2 regions of the Roseateles microcysteis genome follow, and region 1 is predicted to be linked to the other one. Evidence: riboswitches for the same ligand, from Rfam matches in the RefSeq annotation. Region 1 holds a riboswitch; the other holds the start of a gene.
What was found. Region 1 has a riboswitch for S-adenosylhomocysteine ahead of ahcY (adenosylhomocysteinase). Riboswitches for the same ligand answer to the same signal wherever they lie in the genome.
Positions count from the first base shown of each region.

Region 2: it holds a riboswitch for S-adenosylhomocysteine, as region 1 does, so the genes downstream of both, metH (methionine synthase) here and ahcY (adenosylhomocysteinase) in region 1, are expected to answer to the same signal.

Region 1 covers NZ_JBAJMV010000004.1:443,914-454,526, reverse strand. The annotation lists gene V3596_RS13885 (hypothetical protein) at 1-121, shown strand, start outside; gene V3596_RS13880 (OmpW/AlkL family protein) at 131-733, opposite strand; gene metF (methylenetetrahydrofolate reductase [NAD(P)H]) at 863-1,705, opposite strand; gene V3596_RS13870 (TlyA family RNA methyltransferase) at 1,711-2,481, opposite strand; gene ahcY (adenosylhomocysteinase) at 2,501-3,928, opposite strand; S-adenosyl-L-homocysteine riboswitch at 4,024-4,129, opposite strand; gene V3596_RS13860 (hypothetical protein) at 4,301-6,340, shown strand; gene V3596_RS13855 (DNA glycosylase AlkZ-like family protein) at 6,326-7,420, opposite strand; gene V3596_RS13850 (DUF2238 domain-containing protein) at 7,417-8,028, opposite strand; gene metK (methionine adenosyltransferase) at 8,176-9,357, opposite strand; gene V3596_RS13840 (lysophospholipid acyltransferase family protein) at 9,522-10,421, shown strand; gene V3596_RS13835 (LpxL/LpxP family acyltransferase) at 10,421-10,613, shown strand, end outside.
Region 2 covers NZ_JBAJMV010000003.1:348,091-358,703, reverse strand. The annotation lists gene V3596_RS10635 (spermine/spermidine synthase domain-containing protein) at 1-97, shown strand, start outside; gene V3596_RS10630 (YifB family Mg chelatase-like AAA ATPase) at 138-1,649, shown strand; gene nudC (NAD(+) diphosphatase) at 1,654-2,457, shown strand; gene V3596_RS10620 (glycine zipper 2TM domain-containing protein) at 2,481-3,002, opposite strand; gene metH (methionine synthase) at 3,100-5,835, opposite strand; S-adenosyl-L-homocysteine riboswitch at 5,896-6,013, opposite strand; gene V3596_RS10610 (HD-GYP domain-containing protein) at 6,090-7,292, shown strand; gene V3596_RS10605 (homocysteine S-methyltransferase family protein) at 7,293-8,348, opposite strand; gene V3596_RS10600 (rhodanese-like domain-containing protein) at 8,380-8,775, shown strand; gene V3596_RS10595 (ProQ/FinO family protein) at 8,732-9,493, opposite strand; gene V3596_RS10590 (prohibitin family protein) at 9,656-10,501, shown strand.

The DNA of each region.
Region 1 (10,613 bases):
CGGGGCGGCCCTGGGCAAGCCCGGGCTCGAGGTGGTCGAGCTGGTCACGCTCTACGACGGGCAGGACCAGCTGATCAAGTACGCGCTGCGCCAGCTCTCGCCGACCCAGCGCTACCGCTAGGCGCTGGGCTTAGAAGCGCCAGCCCAGACCCACGCCCACGAGCATCGGGTCGACCTTGAACGTGCCGACCTTGGTGCCCTTGGAGCTGACATCGGTGTCGATCTTGACCTTCTTCACGTCGATGTTCAGGTAGGTGCCCTTGCTGATCTCGATATCGGCGCCGATCTGTGCCGAGAGGCCCCAGCTGCTGCGCTTGATATTGGGACCCAGCGCCGTGACCACGGCGGGAGCGAACTGCACGCCGCTGAAGTTGGTGTAGTTCACGCCGAGGCCGACATAGGGGCGGAACGTCGCTTCAGGCGCGAAGTGGTACTGCAGCGAGAGTGTCGGCGGCAGGTGCTTGAGCGAGCCGATCTCGGCGCCACCGGCCGACAGCGTGTGCTTCTGCGGCACGGTCAGGATCAGTTCCGCCGCGATATTGGGCGTGACGAAATAGCTAAAGTCGATCTCGGGGATCGTCTTGTTGTTGACCGTCAAGCCGAGGCCGGTCGTGTCCTTGTTCGCCGAGTCGAGGTGGACGGCACGAACGCGCACCAGCAACGGGCCTTCCGCGGCTGCGGCGACGGTGCTTGCAGCGGCCAGGACGGCCAGGGCGAAGATCTTCTTGGTCATTCAAGGGCTCCTTGTCTGCGGGAACATTCCCGATGGAAGCCATTGAATCGAGGTTGGGCGGGTAAACCCTTGAGGTGGCGCAAACCGGCCGGAAACCCGAAGCCGGGGTCGGGCCCCACTTGTGTCAGATCAAGAGTTCGGCGCGAGATTGAGGCGCTTGCACAACTCCAGCGTCAAGCCCGACTGATTGAGCGTATAGAAGTGGATGCCCGGCACGCCGCCGGCGATCAGGCGCTCGCAGACGCGCGTCATCACGTCAAGGCCGAAGGCGCGGATCGAGGCGCTGTCGTCCATGAAGCCTTCCATCTTCAGGGCCACCCAGCGCGGGATGTCGATGCCGTCGCGCTGCGCGAACTGGGCGATGCGCGCGTAGTTGTGGAAGGGCATGATGCCCGGCACGATGGGCTGGTCAACGCCGAGCCTGCGCACTTCATCGACGAAGTTGAAGTAGGCGTCCGGGTTGAAGAAGAACTGCGTGATGGCGGCGCTGGCGCCGGCGCCCATCTTGTCTGCAAAGTGCTGCAGGTCCTTGGCCGCATAGCGCTGCTGCGGGTGGTATTCGGGGTAGGCCGCAACCTCGATCTTCCAGTCCGGGCCTTGGGTTTCGCGGATGAAGCGCACCAGCTCGGCGGCGTAGCGGAATTCGCCGGCCGTGGCCGTGCCGCTGGGCAGGTCGCCGCGCAAGGCCACGACGCGGCGGATGTTCTGCGCGCGGTAGGTGGCGAGGATCTCGGCGATGTTCTCGCGCGTGGAACCCACGCACGACAGGTGCGGCGCGGCCTCGAAGCCCGCGGCCGCAATGTCCATCACTGTGGCCAGGGTCTTGTCGCGTGTGGAGCCGCCGGCGCCATAGGTGACGCTGAAGTACTGGGGGTTCAAGACACTCAGGTCCTGCACCACGGTCTTCAGTTTCTCGGCGCCCACCGGCGTGTTGGGTGGGAAGAACTCGAAACTTACCGGCGTCGTCGTCATGCTCTTCAATCCTTGTTCTCATTTCCTGCGGCTGCCCACAGGAAGAATTCCTTGTTGCCGTCACCGCCGGTGATGGCGCTGTCGAACCAGCCCAGCACCTGCCAGCCTTGCGCCGCCGCGGCCTCGCAGGCCTGCGCTTGCAGCAGCGGGTATTGCGCCGGGCTCTTGACCAGGCCGCCCTTGTTGAGCGCCTTCTTTCCGAGCTCGAACTGCGGCTTGATCAGCAGCAAGACCTGGCCCTTGGGTGCCAGCCAGGGCTTCAGGTGCGGCAGCACGCCCAGCATCGAGATGAAACTCAGGTCGCCGACGATCAGCTCGAAGCCGCCCTTGGGCGCATGCTCGGCGAAGCTTGAGCCGACCAGCTCGCGCACGTGCAGGTTTTCCAGCGCGACGACACGTTCATCCGCCAGCAGCGACTCATGCACCTGGCTGTGACCGACGTCGATGCCGACCACGCGCGCCGCGCCGTGCTTCAAGAGGCAATCGGTGAAGCCGCCGGTGCTCTGGCCCACGTCCATCACGGTGAGCCCCTGCACCGACAGCCCCGCCGCTGCCAGCGCGCCTTCCAGCTTCAGGCCGCCGCGCGAGACATAGCGCAGCTCCGCGTCGTCGTTGACGCGCAGTTCCGCGCCCTCGGGCACTTCGGCCCCGGCTTTCTTGATCGCCACCCAGCTGGCGCCGGAGCGCCATTCGACAGCACCCGCCGCGATCAGCCGCTGGGCGGCAGACCGGGTGGGCGCGATGCCGAGGCCGAGCAGCGCTTGGTCGGCGCGCATCGCTGGCTCTTTCTTTCGATCAGTAGCGGTAGGTGTCCGGCTTGTAGGGGCCGACCTTGGGAACGCCGATGTAGGCGGCCTGCTCGTCGGTCAGCTCGCTCAGCTGGGCGTTCAGCGTCTTGAGCTGCAGGCGGGCCACATGCTCGTCCAGGTGCTTGGGCAGCACATAGACCTTGCCCACGGCATAGGCGTCCTTGTGTGCGAACAGCTCGATCTGGGCGATGGTCTGGTTGGCGAACGAGGACGACATCACGTAGCTCGGGTGGCCCGTGCCGCAGCCCAGGTTCACCAGGCGGCCCTTGGCCAGCAGGATGATGCGCTTGCCATCGGGGAAGATGACGTGATCGACCTGCGGCTTGATCTCTTCCCACTCGTACTTCTCGATCGAGGCGATGTCGATCTCGTTGTCGAAGTGGCCGATGTTGCAGACGATGGCGTTGTGCTTCATCGCGGCCATGTGCTCATGGCGGATCACGCCCTTGTTGCCGGTGGTGGTCACGAAGATGTCGGCCTTGTCGGCGGCGTATTCCATCGTCACGACGCGGTAGCCTTCCATCGCGGCCTGCAGCGCGCAGATCGGGTCGATCTCGGTGACCCACACTTGCGCCGACAGCGCGCGCATGGCCTGGGCCGAGCCCTTGCCCACGTCGCCATAGCCGGCGATCACGGCGATCTTGCCCGCGATCATCACGTCGGTGGCGCGCTTGATGCCGTCCACCAGCGACTCGCGGCAGCCGTAGAGGTTGTCGAACTTGCTCTTGGTGACCGAGTCGTTGACGTTGATGGCGCGGAACAAGAGCGTGCCCTTGTCCGACATTTCCTTCAGGCGGTGCACGCCGGTGGTCGTTTCCTCGGTCACGCCGATGATCTCGGCGCTCTTGCGGGTGTACCAGGTCGGGTCCTGCGCGACCTTGGCGCGGATCGCCGCGAACAGGATGCGCTCTTCTTCGCTGCCCGGATTGGCCAGCACGGAGAGGTCCTTCTCGGCGCGCTGGCCCAGATGCATCAGCAGCGTGGCATCGCCGCCGTCGTCCAGGATCATGTTCGGGCCTTCGCCGGCAGTTCCCTTGGGGCCGAAGTCGAAGATGCGGTGCGTGTAGTCCCAGTAGTCTTCCAGCGTCTCGCCCTTGTAGGCGAACACCGGCGTGCCTGCGGCGACGAGCGCGGCGGCAGCGTGATCTTGCGTGGAGAAGATGTTGCAGGAGGCCCAGCGCACTTCGGCACCCAGGGCTTGCAGGGTTTCGACCAGCACGGCGGTCTGGATCGTCATGTGCAGCGAGCCGGTAATGCGAGCGCCCTTCAGCGGCTGCGCAGCGGCGTATTCCGAGCGGATCGCCATCAGGGCGGGCATCTCGCTCTCGGCGATTTTCAGTTCCTTGCGGCCCCAGGCGGCAAGGCTCAGATCCTTGATCAGGTATTGGTCGGCGGACAGCGTCGTGGTCGTCATTGCATAGCTCCTTCGGTCATGAAGCCGCTGATGCCTGATGGGGACTTGTCTTGAGACAAACGGTCTTGAGACGAACGGTCACCCACGCGAGACATGGCGGGTGAGCGCGGTTGCAATTGAAGCTGCCGGGCAACTTCGTCATCCGAGCCTGGCCTTGTGTGCCCCGGGTGGGGGTGAAAGGTTGCAACGCTCCTCGGACGGCCGCAATTCTAGCGCCAGTCGATGCCGGATGCGGGTAGGCCAGCATGTTCAGTGGGCCGAAAACAGAAAGTCCACGTGTGAAAATTCGCGCCCTTGGAGCACGAGCGCGCCGCTTGCGGGGCAGCGCCCGGCCCATTCACAGTACCAGGGAGCCCGCAAAGCGGGGAGCAGATGACGACAATCAAGCATGAGGGCTGGCACGCGCTGGCTCGCTGGACGGCGCTGAGCGCTGCCATGGTCTTGGCCGCATGTGGCGGTGGTGGCGGGGGAGGCGGTGGCGGTGGTGGTGGTGGTTCGACGCCCACGCCAGCGCCCACGCCGATCACGAATGCCTGTACCGGCAGCAGCTCGGTGGCCTCGATCCAGGCCGATGGTGCGCTGGTGGGCAAACAGGCCGCCGCGGGCATCCTGGGCTGCAGCGGCCCGATCAAGAACCTGCAATGGACCCAGACCAGCGGCCCGACGGTCACGCTGCTGAGCGCCCAGACCCAGTTGATCCATTTCGAGCCGACGGCAGCCGGCAGCTATGGCTTCCGCGTCAGCTACACCGATCCCGCAGGCGCCACGCAGACGCGCGACCTGTCCCTGAACATCACCGCGCCGACCACCGCCGCCAAGGCCCTGGTGCGCAACCACCAGGCCGTGCGCATGGGTGGCAATGCGTCGATGCGCGCCTGGGCCGGCGCTGGCGAGACGATCCAGAGCGTCACATGGGCGCAGCTTGAAGGCCCGACCGTCGCGCTGCAGGAGGTCGACACCCAGACCCTGGCCCGCCAGTTCGTGGCGCCCACGGTCACGCAGGACACGCTGCTGCGCTTCCGCGCCACCGTCCAGACCGCCAGCGGCAGCGACAGCCAGGAGGTGTTCGTCCTGGTCGAGAAGCTCGACCAGGCGCCGGCTTCCGCCAGCAACACCCACGTGTGGGCGGGCGATCATGTGTCGCGCGTCCATGCCTACCGAGCGGCGGGCGCCTACGCCTCGCAGCTGGTCGCTTGCGTCTATGACCCGGCGCTGACGGCCAGCAACGCCTGCACCGTCGGCCGCCTGCCCCTGCTGGGGCACGAAAGCAATGGCGCGCTGCCGACCATCGCGCAGGTGATGGACCGTGTGGTCGTGTCGCATGACTGGCAAGGCGCCAACTTCGAGCGCTTCCTGCAGACGCATGACGCGCGTGGCGACTTCCGCCGCATGCTGATGAGCACCACGGCCATTGTCATCGGCTCGCATGTGCGGCCCTCGTTCTACCAACCGGTGACCGGCGCGATCTACCTTGATGCCGACAACGTCTGGATCACGCCCGAGGAACGCGACACCATCGATGAAGCACCCGACTATCGCGGTGCTTTCAGCAATGGCCTGTCCTTCCAGGATGTCTGGCGCTATGCCAAGGCCAACGACAGCTACGGCATCTACTACGACCCAGCCAAGCGCACCACGCGCAGCCTGGACGATGTGCTGACCGATCTCGGCCCGCTTCTGTATCACGAGCTCTCGCATGCCAATGACTTCCTGCCGGCCGAGACTTACGCCAGCCTGAAGCTCTTGTCCGGCACCACGCTGAACACCTTCATTGGCGAGCGCTACAACCAGCAGTTGCTGGTGTCTGACCTGATGAAGCAGGCCTACCCGCTGACCAGCAGCGAGCTGCAGGCGCTGGGCCAGGTCAAGTTCCAGGGTGTCACGGCCACGGCAGCTCAGAAGGCCTACACCGGCACGCAGATCGGCGCGATGTTCGCAGCCGACCTGGCGACCGACATGTACGCCTACAGCTCGCGCTTCGAGGACCTGGCAATGACGGTGGAGGAGTCGCTGATGAGCCTGCGCCTGGACGTCTTGCGCGACACGGCTTTCGTGCCGCGGGTGAACGACGCGCTCGTCACCAGCGATGTGCGCTGGGGCCAGCGGGGCCGCATCGGCGACCCGCGCCTGCGGGCCCGCCTGAAGCTGGCCGCCGGCAAGATCGTGCCCTGGATGCCTGCCAGCGACTTCGACAAGCTGCCGGCGCCGCTGCAGATGCGCGAGGGCGAAAGCTGGCGTGCCAACCTGGTGCTGGGCGCGCCGCTGCAGGGTTCGGTCGTGAAGTTGAAGCCGCAGATGGCTGACCTGCGCGAAGCGTACGAAGAAGCCGGCCGCCAGGCGCGGCAGGCCCGCCGCGCACACGAGCGCGAGCAGGCTCACCAGCGCGTCGAGCGCTGGCTAGGCAAGCGCTAGGAAGCGGGCCACGGCGTCCAGCTCTTCCTGCAGCGCGGCCTTGAATGCCGCGCCTGCAGGGCGCTTGTCGACGAAGCCGAACTCAGACTCAAGGCGGCCCCGCTCGACGCGCAGATTGGCCCAGCCGATGATCTGTTCGCCCCAGAGGAGCGGCAGCGCGTAGTGGCCCATGGTCCGCTTCTCGGCCGGCGTGTAGGCCTCGAAGCGGTACTCCCAGCCCCACAGCCGCTCGAAGCGGCGGCGGTCCCAGACCACCGGGTCGAACGGCGCGAGCAGGGTCACGCCTTCGGGCGCGCGGTACTTCGCCGAGCGCGGTTTCTCATCCATCGGCCAGTACCAGGTTTCGCCGTCGATCTGCGCATGCGCGTAGCGATCCTTTGCAGATTTACAGACGGCGCGCGTCTGCGCCTGCAGGTGCGGCGCGCCATAGCGCAGCAGCGTGGTCAGGTAGCCCAGGCTGGCTGCTGGCAGCGGCGCATACAGCGCGACCACCTTGTCCATCAAGGCCTCGGCACGGGCCTGGCGCGCTTGCGGGCTGTCGTCCGCGGGTGAATGCGTGATCGCTTCGTAGACGCGCGTGCCGCTGTCTCTGCGCTTCACCCTCAGATGCCCCCGGTAATGCAGGCCGTCGAGCAATTGCGTGCTGACGTTGAGCTCACCGCCCCAATAGCCCGGCATGCGGCCATGGTGCGCAAATGCCTCCAGCAGCTGTTTCGGATGTGTGGGGCCGTTCTGCCGCACGAAGTCCAGCAGCTGCTGCGCATGCCTGCTGCGCTCCGCATCCCAGGGCTTGCGCTCGATGCGCGGGTGCATCAGGGGCAGCCAGTCGCGCGGCACGAAGCCGTAGTTGACGAAGCAGTCTTCCTCGATCTGCAGCCGCGTGTAGCGCTGTTCGAGGTCGCCGGCCTTGTAGTCGTTCACGCGCAGCCGCAGGATCAGGTCTTGCGCCCGGGCCGGTGCTCGCATCGGGTCGGCCTGCACGAAGCCGAGCTTCCTGATCGCTGCGGGCAGGGTGGTCGGCTTGAACAGTGTGCGGGCTATGGCGTAGCGGCGCAGCTCGTCAAGCGTCGGTGCCTTCATGCCTGCAGCCCCTTCAGCTGGCGGTCGTGCCAGCGTGCCAGCAGCCATTGCGCGAGCATCGCGCCCAGCCAGGCCAGCGCCATGTCCTTCTGGGTGTCCCAGGGGTCGCCTTGCGTGCCGAGGAATTCGTCCGCGCCCTGACCGATGGCCACTGCGGCGCCCCATTCGATCAGCTCGTAGATGGCGCTGATGGCCAGGCACACGGCGGTAGCGAGCGTGAAGGTCCAGGCGCCGGCCTTCAGCGGTGTCTTGCGCAGGAGCAGCTCACGCGCGGCTATCGCCGGGATGAAGCCCTGGGCCAGATGGCCGATGCCGTCATACGGGTTGCGCGCCAGGCCCAGCAGGTCCTGCATCCAGAAGCCCAGCGGCACCCGCGCATAGCTGTAATGGCCGCCCAGCATCAGGATGGCGGCATGGATGAAGACCAGGGCCAGCAGCAGCCTGGTGACAGGGAATCGCTCGTGCGTGGCCAGCAGCAGCGGCCAGACGATGATCACCGGCGCGACCTCCATCCACCAGGTGGCGCGGTCATAGGCGCCGAAGTAGCTGAAGGCCAGCAGCGCGAGGCTTGCTGCGGCGGTGATCTGCAAGGGGCGGATGCTGGGCATGCGCCGGATTGTGCAGAGGAAATGAGAAAGGGCCACCGGAGTGGCCCTTAGGGTTGGCGATCGCTGCGGCCTTGTGGTCTGCGCTCACATCGCAAGCGATATGAGCGCCGCCCCAAGATGGCCGAACCGCAAGGCGGTTGCCGGGCTTTACAGCCCGGCCGCTGCGCGCAGCGCGGCCGCCTTGTCGGTTCTTTCCCAAGTAAATTCCGGCTCTTCCCGACCGAAGTGGCCATAGGCCGCTGTCTTCGAATAGATCGGGCGCAGCAGGTCCAGCATCTGGATGATGCCCTTGGGACGCAGGTCGAAATGCTCGTTGACCAGCTTGGCGATCTGGTCGTCGGGGATCACGCCGGTGCCTTCGGTGTAGACCGTCACGTTCATCGGGCGGGCCACGCCGATGGCGTAGGCCACCTGGATCTGGCACTGGCGGGCCAGGCCGGCGGCAACGATGTTCTTGGCCACGTAGCGGGCGGCGTAGGCGGCCGAACGGTCCACTTTGGACGGGTCCTTGCCGCTGAACGCGCCACCGCCGTGCGGGCAGGCGCCGCCGTAGGTGTCGACGATGATCTTGCGCCCCGTGAGGCCGCAGTCACCCTGCGGGCCACCCACGACGAAGCGGCCGGTCGGGTTGATCAGGTACTTGGTGTCGGCGTTGACCCATTCCTTGGGCAGCACCGGCTTGATCAGCTCTTCACGGATGGCTTCGTAGAACTCGTCCGTCATGCGGTCGCCGAGCGAGTACTCGGGCGCGTGCTGGGTGGAGAGCACCACGGTATCGATGCTGTGCGGCTTGCCGTCCACATAGCGCATCGTCACCTGGCTCTTGGCGTCCGGGCGCAGGAAGGGCAGGCGGCCGTCCTTGCGCAGCTGGGCCTGGCGCTCCACCAGGCGGTGGGCGTAATAGATCGGCGCGGGCATCAGCTCGGGCGTCTCGTCGCAGGCATAGCCGAACATCAGGCCCTGGTCGCCGGCGCCGATGTTCAGGTGGTCGTCGGAGGCATGGTCCACGCCCTGGGCGATGTCGTTGGACTGCTTGTCGTAGGCCACCAGGACCGCGCAGCCCTTGTAGTCGATGCCGTATTCGGTGTTGTCGTAGCCGATGCGCTTGATCGTGTCGCGCGCCACCTGGATGTAGTCCACATGGGCGTTGGTGGTGATCTCACCGGCCAGCACCACGAGACCGGTGTTGCACAGGGTTTCGGCGGCTACGCGCGAACGGGGGTCTTGTTCAAAGATTGCGTCGAGAATCGCGTCGGAGATCTGGTCGGCCACCTTGTCGGGGTGACCTTCCGAGACGGATTCAGAAGTAAAGAGAAATTCGTTCGCCACTTTTACACTCCAGTAGATAGTCCATCGGCGTTGCCGTGCTGGTGGAGCGGTGCGGCGAACGCTTTAGCGGCATTTGTTGAGCTGTGGAAACAGCCCGGCGGGGTTGAACCCGCGTCGCCCCGCAAGTTGTCCTTTTAACTCGGCGATGTGCGAATTATAGAAACATGTTCCTCCTGATGCGTTTGCTCTCCCGCTTGCCACTGCGGCTTTTGCACGCGCTGGGCGCCGTGGCGGGCTGGTTGACCTGGCTTCTGTCACCCACTTACCGGCGTCGCTTCGCTGCCAATGTGGCCCAGGCGGGCCTGGCACCGGCGCAGGGCCGGCCGGCCATCGCCTCGGCCGGCCGCATGATTGCCGAGACCGCCTGGCTGTGGTTGCGGCCGCCTACGCAGCCGCTGGGCGGCATGCTGCGCTGGGACGGCGCGGAGCTGATCGACCAGGCCCTGGCCCAGGGCAAGGGCCTCCTGATCCTGACACCGCACATGGGCTGTTTCGAGGTCACGGCGCAGGCGATTGCTGAGCGCTGGGGCGACACGCATCCGATCACCGTGCTCTACCGCCCGGCCCGCAAGCCCTGGATGCGCGATGTGGTCGATGCCTCGCGGGGGCGCCCCGGCCTGGCCACGGCACCGGCCAATCTGGCCGGTGTGCGGCAGATGATCCGTGCCTTGCGCCAGGGCCAGATCGTCGGCCTCCTGCCCGACCAGGTACCGCCGGAGGGCCTGGGCACCTGGGTGCCCTTCTTCGGCCGCGAGGCCTACACCATGACCCTGGCCGGCCGCCTGGTGCAGCAGACCGGCGCGGCCCTGCTGGTGATCTGGGGCGAGCGCCTGCCTGGCGCACGCGGCTATGTGGCGCGGGTGCGACCCGCCCCGGCGATTCCGGCCGAATCCACGCCAGAATCCGCAGCCCTCTTGATCAACAAGGCCATGGAAGACCTCATTCTGCAAGCGCCCGGCCAGTACCTTTGGGGCTACCACCGCTACAAGCAGCCGCGCGGGCTGGACATCGGCGTGGCCAAGCCTGAGGGCAAGCCGGGGAGTTATCCGGGGGGTGGGGCCTGATGCTGGGCCGCTTGTTCGCGCGGCTGTTGCTGGGGCTGCTGTGGCTGCTGCATTTCCTGCCGCTGCCGATGCTGACGGCGCTGGGCCGGGGCCTGGGCGCCTTGCTCTGGCGCCTGGCCAAGTCGCGCAAGCGCATTGCCCTGCGCAACCTGGAGCTGTGCTTCCCCGAGCTTGATGCAGCGGCGCGCGAGG
Region 2 (10,613 bases), on a different contig from region 1:
GATGGTGATCACGGATCTGAACATGATCAGCGAATACCGCCATGGGCAGCCGCCGCTGTTCGGCCTGCTGGCACCCCTGCTGCCGCCAACGCCGTAGCACAATCGCCGGCATTTGCTAACTCACAAGGGGAGCGTCCATGTCATTGGCCGTGATCCACAGCCGCGCGCTCGACGGCCTGGCCGCGGCGCCGGTCAGTGTCGAAGTGCATCTGGCCAACGGCCTGCCCAGCTTCACCCTGGTGGGCCTGGCCGATACCGAGGTCAAGGAAGCGCGTGAGCGGGTGCGGGCCGCCTTGCAGAGCAGTGGCCTGGCCTTTCCCCATGACAAGCGGATCACGGTCAATCTGGCGCCCGCCGACCTGCCCAAGGAGGGCGCGCGCTTCGACCTGCCGATTGCGCTGGGCATCCTGGCGGCCAGTGGCCAGCTCGATGCAAGCCGGCTCGATGGCTTTGAGTGCGCCGGCGAGCTCTCGCTGGCCGGGCATCTGCGCCCGGTGCGCGGCGCGCTGGCCATGGCGCTGGCCTTGCGGCGCGAGGCTTCGCCGCGGCGCCTGCTCTTGCCAGTGGCCAGTGCGGCGGAGGCATCGCTGGTCGAAGGCGTGGACGTGCGAGAGGCGGCGCATCTGCTCGACCTGGTGGCCTGCCTGCTGCCGGCTGCTGAGCAGCAGCTTCCCCGCGCCCAGGCGGCGCCCCGGCAGGCGGCGGAGCCAGGCCCGGACCTGCGTGACATCAAGGGCCAGGCCGCGCCCAAGCGGGCGCTGGAGATCGCCGCGGCTGGCGAGCTGAGCCTGCTCTTGATTGGCCCGCCGGGCAGCGGCAAGTCGATGCTGGCCCAGCGTCTGCCCGGCTTGCTGCCGCCGCTGGATGATGAGGAGGCGCTGGAATCGGCTGCCGTGCTCAGCCTGGCCGGCGCCTTCATGCCAGCGCGTTGGGGGCGTCGCTCGTTCAGGTCGCCGCATCACAGTGCTTCCAGTGTGGCGCTGGTGGGCGGTGGTTCGCCGCCGCGGCCGGGCGAGATTTCCCTGGCACAGCACGGCGTGCTCTTCCTGGATGAATTCCCCGAATTTCAAAGGACGGCCCTTGAGGCCTTGCGCGAGCCCCTGGAAACAGGGCGCATCCTGATTGCCCGCGCGGCCCGACATGCGGAGTTCCCGGCCCGCTTCCAGCTGGTGGCGGCGATGAACCCCTGCCCGTGCGGCCATCATGGCAGCCAGGTGCAGGCCTGCCGCTGCACGCCGGAACAGGTGAGCCGCTACCAAGGCCGACTCAGCGGGCCGCTGCTGGACCGCATCGACCTGCGCATCGAGGTGCCGGCGGTGGCGCCGGCCTCGATGGCCAGCGCGGCAGGAGGCCAAAGCAGCGCCGAGGTTGCCGCCCGCGTCGCCGCGGCGCGGGCGCGTGCCCTGCATCGCCAGGGCTGCAGCAACGCCCGCCTGGCGGCCCAGGCGCTGGACCAGCATGCGCACCTGGGCGCGGCCGAGGCGCGCTTCCTGGACAAGACGGCCACCAGCCTCGGCTGGTCGGCGCGCAGCTACCACCGCGTGTTGCGAGTGGCCCGGACCGTGGCGGACCTGGCCGATGAAACCCTGATCACGACCGGCCATCTGGCCGAGGCAGTGCAACTGCGGCGCGGCTTTCCTGTAGCCTGATGGCATGAGCGACAACGATCTCTTCGTCCCGGCCACCGCGCCGCTCGCACCTGCCTCGGTCGAGGCCTGGTGCTTTGCCTTCGTCGATGGCCAGCTGCTGCTGCAGGAGGGCCAGGTCTTGCGCCCCAGCGAGCCGCCAGCTGCGGCGCCGCGCCACTACCTGGGCCGGCTGGGTGCGCTGGACAGCTGGACCATGCGGCTGGACGAAGTTCCAAGTGGCTGGGAAGCGCATCCCTTGCGCGCCGCGATGCGGGTCCTGCCCGAGCCGCTGATGGCCCTGGCTTCGCGGGCCGCACAGGTGCTGGAATGGGACCGTGCGCACGCCTTCTGCGGTGTCTGCGGCACCCCGACGGCGCCGGTACCGAACGAGCGCGCGCGGCGTTGCCCGTCCTGCCAGCACACGGTCTACCCGCGCATCAATCCAGCCATGATGGCCTTGATCTGGCGCGGCCGCGAGCTGCTGCTGGCCCGATCGCCCGGCTACACGCCCGGCTCATACAGCGCGCTGGCGGGCTTTGTCGAGGCGGGTGAGACGCTGGAAGAGTGCGTGCACCGCGAGGTGGCCGAGGAGGTGGGCGTACGAGTGCAAGGCCTGCGCTACTACGGCAGCCAGAGCTGGCCTTTTCCGCACAGCCTGATGGTGGCCTACACGGCCGAATGGGTGGGTGGCGAGATCGTGCCCCAGCCAGGCGAGATCGAGGATGCCCGCTGGTTCGACATCGACGAGCTGCCCGGCATTCCGCCGCGCTTCAGCATCTCCGGCCACCTGATCCGCGACACGGCGGACTGGCTGCGCTCAAGGGGCTGAGCGCTCAGGCAGCGTGCGCCGCTTCAGCGGCGCAGCAGCTGTCCCTGGCGCAGTTCGACCACGTCGCCGGCCTGCAGGTTTGGGTTGCTGGCCTGCTCGCGCGTCTGTGTCGTGCCGTCATCGGCTTGCAGCTTGACCACCCAGACCTTGTGCGTGTTGCGGCGCTTCTCGATCTCGTTGCCGGCATAGCCGCCGGCAACGGCGCCACCCACGGTGGCGAGCTTCTTGCCGTTGCCGCCGCCGATCTGGTTGCCGATCAGGCCGCCGATGACGGCCCCACCGACGACGCCCACGCCGCTGGTCTTGCTGGTGCGCTCCTCGGTGTGCACTTCCACGACGCGCAGGCAGCCCTTGCACAGATCGGCCTTGGCCGCCGGGGCCGAGGGCTTGGCGCGCGCCGCCTTGCTGTCATCGGTCGCCGCCTGTGGCCCCGGTGGCGTGCTGCTGCTGCTGTTCATCTTGCCCAGCGCGAAGGCGCCGCCGAGCAAGCCGCCGGCGATGGCGATGGAGGCAATGGTCTGGCTGGCAGTGAGGGGGAACTTCATGGGCTGGGCCTCTCGTTATCAGAACTACGGCCGAAAGCTTGTCACGCTGCGAGCGCCGGTGGCGCCGCAGCGGGCTTGGAGATGCAAGAGGATGTGACTAGCCGAGCAGCGGCGCGAGCGCCCGCTCGGCATCGCGCTGGTCCAGCGCCATGCGAGCGGCCCAATCCTGCACCTGGTCGTCGCCGATGCGGCCGACATTGAAGTAACTCGCCTCGGGGTGCGCCATGTAGAAGCCCGACACACTGGCAGCGGGCGTCATGGCCATGCTGTCAGTCAGGCCCATGCCGATCTCTTCCGGCGTCAAGACGCGGAACATCTCGGCCTTGACCAGATGGTCGGGGCAGGCCGGGTAGCCGGGCGCCGGGCGGATGCCGCGGTACTTCTCGGCGATCAGGTCTTCGTTGGACAGCGCTTCATCGGACGCATAGGCCCAGAACTCGGTGCGCACGCGCTGGTGCAGGCGTTCGGCCAGCGCTTCGGCCAGGCGGTCGGCCAGGGCCTTCAGCATGATGGCCGAGTAGTCGTCATGATCGGCAAGGAACTGCGCTTCCTTCTTGTCGCAGCCGATGCCGGCGGTAACGGCGAACATGCCGATGTAATCAGGCACGCTGCCTTTGGCAGCGATGTAGTCGGACAGGCAGCGGTTGGGGCGCATCTCGCCGTCCACCACCGGGCGCTCCGACTGCATGCGCAGGCCGTGCCAGGTCATCAATACCTCGCTGCGGCTCTCGTCCTTGTAGATCTCGATATCGTCGTCATTCACCTGCGCGGCCGGGTAGAGGCCCAGCACCGCATTGGCGGTCAGCCAGCGGCCTTCGATCAGGCGCTGCAGCATGCGCTTGCCGTCGCTGAACACGCGTTGTGCCTCGGTGCCGACGACTTCATCCTTCAGGATGGCGGGAAAAGGGCCGGCCAGGTCCCAGGTCTGGAAGAACGGGCCCCAATCGATGTGTTGCGCCAGCTCGGCCAGGTCGTAGTTCTTGAAGACGCGACGGCCGATGAATTTCGGCGCCGGCGGTTGGTAGCCCGCCCAGTCGACCTTGGTCTTGTTGGCGCGCGCGGCGGCCAGCGTGACCAGTGGCGTCTGCTTCTTGTTGGCGTGAAGCTCGCGCACCTTGTCGTAGTCGGCCTTGAGCTCGGCGATGAAGCGCGCGGCGCGCTCGTCGCTCAGGAGCTCTGAGCAGACGCCCACCGAGCGCGAGGCGTCCGGCACATAGACCACCGGGCCTTCGTAGTGCGGCGAGATCTTGACGGCTGTGTGCACGCGACTGCAGGTGGCGCCACCGATCAAGAGCGGGATCTTCTTCATGCGGAAGTAGTCGTCGCGCTGCATCTCGGCCGCCACATGCTGCATCTCTTCGAGGCTCGGCGTGATCAGGCCGGAGAGGCCGATGATGTCGGCGCCCTCGACCTTGGCCTTGGCCAGGATGTCCTGGCACGGGACCATCACGCCCATGTTGACGACCTCGTAGTTGTTGCACTGCAGGACCACGGTGACGATGTTCTTGCCGATGTCGTGCACGTCACCCTTGACGGTGGCGATGACGATCTTGCCCTTGGGTTTCACGTCGCCGCCGGCCGCTTCGAGCTGGCGCTTTTCTTCCTCGATGTAGGGAATCAGGTGGGCCACGGCGGACTTCATCACACGCGCGCTCTTCACCACTTGCGGCAGGAACATCTTGCCCTGGCCGAACAGGTCGCCCACGATATTCATGCCGGCCATCAGCGGGCCTTCGATCACGTGCAACGGCCGGCCACCGGTGGCCTTGATTGCCTGCCAGCATTCCTCGGTGTCTTCGGTGATGAAGTCGGTGATGCCATGCACAAGCGCATGCGAGAGCCGCGCATTCACGTCGCCAGCGCGCCAGGCCAAACGGGCCGAATCGTCCTTGGCGGCGCCTTTGGCGCTTTCGGCCACTTCGATCAGGCGCTCGCCACTGTCCGGGCGGCGGTTCAGCACCACGTCTTCCACGCGCTCGCGCAGCACCGGCTCCAGGTCGTCGTACACGCCCACCATGCCGGCGTTGACGATGCCCATGTCCATGCCGGCTTGAATAGCGTGATACAGGAAGACGGTGTGGATGGCCTCGCGAACCGGGTCGTTGCCGCGGAAGCTGAACGACACGTTGGAGACGCCGCCCGAGACCTTGGCGCCGGGCAGGTTCTGCTTGATCCAGCGCGTGGCATTGATGAAGTCGACCGCGTAGTTGTCGTGCTCCTCGATGCCGGTGGCGATGGCGAAGATGTTGGGGTCGAAGATGATGTCCTCGGGGTCGAAGCCGACTTCGTCCACGAGGATCTTGTAGGCGCGCTCGCAGATCTCGATCTTGCGCTCGAAGGTGTCGGCCTGGCCCTTCTCGTCGAAGGCCATCACCACGGCGGCGGCGCCGTAGCGGCGCACCAGATTGGCCTGGCGGCGGAACTCGGCCTCGCCCTCCTTCATCGAGATCGAGTTGACGATGCCCTTGCCCTGGATGCACTTGAGGCCGGCTTCGATCACGTCCCACTTGGACGAGTCGATCATGATGGGCACGCGAGCGATCTCGGGCTCGGAGGCGATCAGGTTCAGGAAGCGCACCATGGCCGCCTTGCTGTCCAGCATGGCCTCGTCCATGTTCACGTCGATGACCTGCGCGCCGTTCTCGACCTGCTGGCGGGCCACGGCCAGCGCTTCCTCGAACTGGCCGGCCAGGATCATGCGGGCAAAGGCCTTGGAGCCGGTGACGTTGGTGCGCTCGCCGATGTTGACGAACAGGCTGCCTTCGCCGATCAGCACCGGCTCAAGCCCGGAGAGCTTCATCGGTGCGGGGCGGGTGGCGGTGGATGCGGTCATGGCGGCCTCAGGAGCTTCAGATCGGGCCGCGCACTCACCGCGGCCCCCAGGGAATACAGGGTTCGGTGAGCGTCGTTGGAGACGGCCATCGGGTGAATCCGGGGTGATCGGCCGTCCGGTCCAAGCCTGGCGGCGGGCTGCCCTGGGGTAGCCCCTCGTCGCAACGCTCCTCGGACCGTGCGGGATTTTACGCGCAGGGCTTCAGCAGATGTCCGTCAAGGCCGACAATCGTGAAAGAACGGGAGCGTAAATCCTTGGACCTCATCCATCTTCCACCGAACTCACTGCGCATCGGCCAGGTGCTGGGCTTCTCGCTGCGCGATGCGAGCGGCAAGCTGCTGTTCGCCTCGGGCCAGGTGCTGCCCAACACGCCGCAGGTGCAGGCGCTGATCGAGCGCGGCGCCTATGTGCAGGCGCACGAGACCAAGGAATACCAGAAGGCACTCAACCACAAGATGGACACGATGATGCACCAGGGTGCCACCCTGGGCAGCATCGCCGGTGCCAAGGCGGACTACCGCCCGGAAACGCTGGCCAAGCGCGGCCCGGTCAGCTTCAGCGACCAGGCGGCCTGGGTCGATCTGATCCTGCATGTGCACACGCTCTTGCGCGACCCGAAGCCGGAAGACTTCGCCAACCGCTTCGAGCTGCACTATGGCGAGATGATGGCCCGCGTGCAGCAGAACGCCGATGCGATGCTGATGCGCCTGGTCTTCGATGTCAGCCACGAGTACCAGCAGTACAGCGCCAAGCATGGCCTCCTGTGCCTGCTGCTGGCCGAGCTCTGCGCGCGCAACCTGGGCTGGCGCGAGGAATGGCGCGGCTCACTGACCCGCGCGGCCCTGAGCATGAATATCGCGATCAGCGAACTGCAGGACCGGCTCTGTGCCCGCGACGATGCGCTCACGGAGGCGCAGCGCGAGGAAGTGCGGCAGCGCGCCGCCACGGCGCCGCAACTCTTGCGCACGCTGGGCGTGCAAGACGAACTCTGGTTGCAGACCCTGATGCTGCGCCATGAAGCGGGCCCGGGGGCCTTGGCGGGCCGGGGTGGCGCCGAGCAGCTGGCGCGCATGCTTCGTCGCATCGACATCTTTGCCGCCCGCCTGTCGCCGCGCCGTTCGCGCAAGGCGATGTCAGCGGGTGCTGCGGCCCGCGCGGTCTACCTGGACGAATTGCAGAAGCCCGACGAGGCGGGCGCGGCGCTCATCAAGGCCGTGGGGCTCTATCCGCCGGGCAGCCTGGTGCGCCTGGCCAACAACGAAATGGGCGTTGTCGCCAAGCGCGGCCACAGCGCCAATGAGCCGCTGGTGGCCTCATTGATCGGCAAGAGCGGCAACCCCTTGAGCGAGCCGGTGCCGCGCGACACCCGCCTGGCCGCACAGGCCGTGGCGGCCAGCCTGGCGCCCCACGAGCTCAAGCTGCACGTCAATATGGAACGCTTGCTCAAACTGTATTGATCAAGCCTCGACCAGCTCGCTGAAGAACTTCTGCCCGCTGACGCGTGGCTTGTAGGCCGACACCTGCTTGGCGATGGCGGCGATATGGCCCGGCGTCGTGCCGCAGCAGCCGCCGGCGATGTTCAGGAAGCCGCACTTGGCGAACTCTTCCATCAGCCGCCCGGTCACGTCCGGTGTTTCGTCGAAGCCGGTGTCGCTCATCGGGTTGGGCAGGCCGGCGTTCGGGTAGCAGCTGATCGCCGTGGCGCCGGCCACCTTGGCCAGCTCCTCGATGTAGGGCCGCATCAGCGTGGCACCGAGCGCGCAATTGAGGCCGATGGCCAGCGGCTTGGCATGGCGCACCGAATGCCAGAAGGCGGTCACGGTCTGGCCCGAGAGGATGCGGCCGGAAGCATCGGTCACCGTGCCGGAGATGATCACCGGCAGGCGCTCGCCCGTGTCTTCCATCAGCTCGTCCAGCGCGAAGATGGCGGCCTTGGCGTTCAGTGTGTCGAAGATGGTTTCGACCAGGAACAGGTCGACGCCGCCTTCCAGCAAGCCCTTGGCCTGCTCGTAGTAGGCGGCGCGCAAGGTGTCGAAATCGACATTGCGGGCGCCGGGGTCGTTCACATCCGGGCTGATCGAGGCGGTGCGCGGCGTGGGGCCGAGGGCGCCGGCGGCGAAGCGCGGTTTCTCGGGCGTCGAGTACTTGTCGCAGGCGGCGCGGGCCAGCCGGGCGGCGGCCACGTTCATCTCGTAGGCGTACTCGCCCAGCTCGTAGTCTTCCTGCGCCACCGAGGTGGTGCCGAAGGTGTTGGTCTCGATGATGTCGGAGCCGGCGGCCAGGTACTGCTCGTGGATCTCGGAGATCACTTCGGGCTTGGTCAAGACCAGCAGGTCGTTGTTGCCCTTGAGGTCCTTGTGGTGATTTGCGAAGCGCTCACCGCGGTAATCGGCCTCGCCCAGCTTGTAGCGCTGGATCATCGTGCCCATGGCGCCATCCAGGATGGCGATCCGTTGTTGCAGAATGTCCGGCAGCTGGGCGCCGCGCGTGTAGCGGATGGAGGCGTTCTTCATGTGCCCATTGTAGGAAACCAGGCAAGACCCCATGCAGCACCTGTTACCGAAGGACGCTCACGCCTTCCTGCAACGAAGGCCCGAGGCTTTGTTCCTGGACATCCGCATGGAGCTGGAATACCTCTATGTGGGCCATCCGCCGGGCGTGGTGCACCTGGCCTGGTATGAATACCCGGAGATGCAGGCGGATGCCGCGCAGTTCGTGGCCCAGGTGCGGCGCGAAGCGCGCGATCGGCTGGACACGCCGGTGGTCCTGATCTGTCGCTCAGGCCAGCGCACCGTGGCGGCCGGCGAGGCCCTGGAGGCCGCCGGCTTCACCGAGGTGGTCAACGTGCTGCATGGTTTCGAGGGTGAACTCGACGCCAACTTCCAGCGCGGCCGCCTCAGCGGCTGGCGTTTCGACGGCCTGCCTTGGGAGCAGATGTAGGGCCGGTGCTGGGGTTGGCGCCGGGCCGGCCGCCGCCTTCTCGGCGCTGCGGCTGGCGACGCTGGTCCGGGCGCGGCTCGCGCGGGCGCTGTTCCATCTCGGGCGGGCGCTCGGCGGCTTCCTTCCTGGCAATCTCGAGGATGCCGGGCAGCTCTTCCAGGGTCAGGCCTTTCAGCACGCAGAAATTGGCTTCGGTCAGCGTGGTGCGCTGGAAATCGCGCAGGAGCTGGGCGCGGTTGTTGCGCTGCTGGTTCTCCAGCGCCTCGCGCTCCTGCTGCACGCCGCGGCGCCGCTTGAGTTCCTCGCGGGCGGCCAGGCGGTGCTCTTCCAGGAGCTCGTCACCAGGCTGGCCGTCCAGGTCGTAGCGATGCGTGGCCTTGCCCAGGGCGATCAGGTAGCCGGTGCTGCCCGTGTGGCGGCGCAGGAAGGCTGAGAGCTGGGCCTTGGTGAACCTGCCCGGCGCACGTTGCTGGATGTCGGCCTGGATGCGCAGCTTCAGGGGCTTCTGCATGCCGGTGAACAGGGCCGGGAACAGCGCCTTCAGCTGCGAGGCCACCTCGGCGGGGCTCAGCGTGGAGGCAGCAACGGCGCCGGCTTCCGTCGTTTCCGGTGCTTCACCGGCATGCGCCGCGTCTGCTGCTTCCGTCGCTTCGGCAGCCTCGTTTACCTGGGTTTCCTCGTTGGCAGGAGCCTCGGGCGTGGGGGTGGTCTCGGTCATGAATGCAGGATCGGCGCGCGGGCCAGTTCGGTCGGGAAAGGGGCGTATTGTCCACGCAGCTCATGTCCTTGTGCCAGCCATTCATCCGATGTCAGCGTGCGATGCGCCCGCTCGCCGCTACGCTGCAAGCCTCACTACAACCCCTCAGAAGGAGAAGGAGCCATGTATTCCTCGTCATCACCGTCGCGCTTCGGCGCCCTGCCCAAGATCGCAGTCGGCGTCCTGGCCGTCGTCATCCTGGTCAGCATGATCAACCCCGTGCGCATCGTGCAGTCGGGTACGCGCGGCGTGATCACCACCTTTGGCAAGGTCGATCCCGAGCCGCTGGGCGAGGGCCTGCATTTCGTCATGCCGTTCGTGAACCGGGTGCACATGATCGATGTGCGCCTTCAGAAGAACGAGGGCAAGGGCGTTGCCGCATCGAAAGACCTGCAGCAGGTGGCTGTTTCAGCGGCTTTGAACTGGCGCCTGGACCCAGCCCTCGTGTCGCAGACCTACCAGGCCATTGGCAACGAGCATGCCGTGGCCGCCCGCGTGATCGAGCCGGCCGCTCAGGAAGCCACCAAGGCCATTGCCGCCCAGTACACCGCCGAAGAGCTGGTGACCAAGCGCACCGAGGTCAGCAGCAAGATCCGCGACGCCCTGGAACAGCGCCTGAAGCGCCATGGCGTGATCGTGGACTCGCTGGCCGCAGTGAACTACGACTTCTCCGCTGTGTTCGACAAGGCCATCGAAGCCAAGGTCGAAGCAGAGCAGAAGAAGCTCACCGCCGAGCGTGACCTGGAGCGCATCAAGGTGGAAGCCGAGCAGGCACTGGCCAAGGCCCGCGGTGAAGCCGAATCCTTGAAAGCCAAGCGGCTGGAAGTGACGCCCGAACTGCTGCGCCTGAAGCAGCTGGAGAACGAGTCCGACGCGATCAAGAAGTGGGACGGCCGCCTGCCCCACTACACCGGTGGCGGTACGCCCTTCATCCAGCTGAATTCGGGCGGCAGCGCCACAAAGCAATGAACCATGCGACCAAGGGGTCGATCCGGAAGGATGCCCCCCTTGGCTCATGCAAGTGCCGAGGGGTGTCTGGAAGCGTCACATTGCTGCCATTCTTTTGACGGAGGCTCCTATG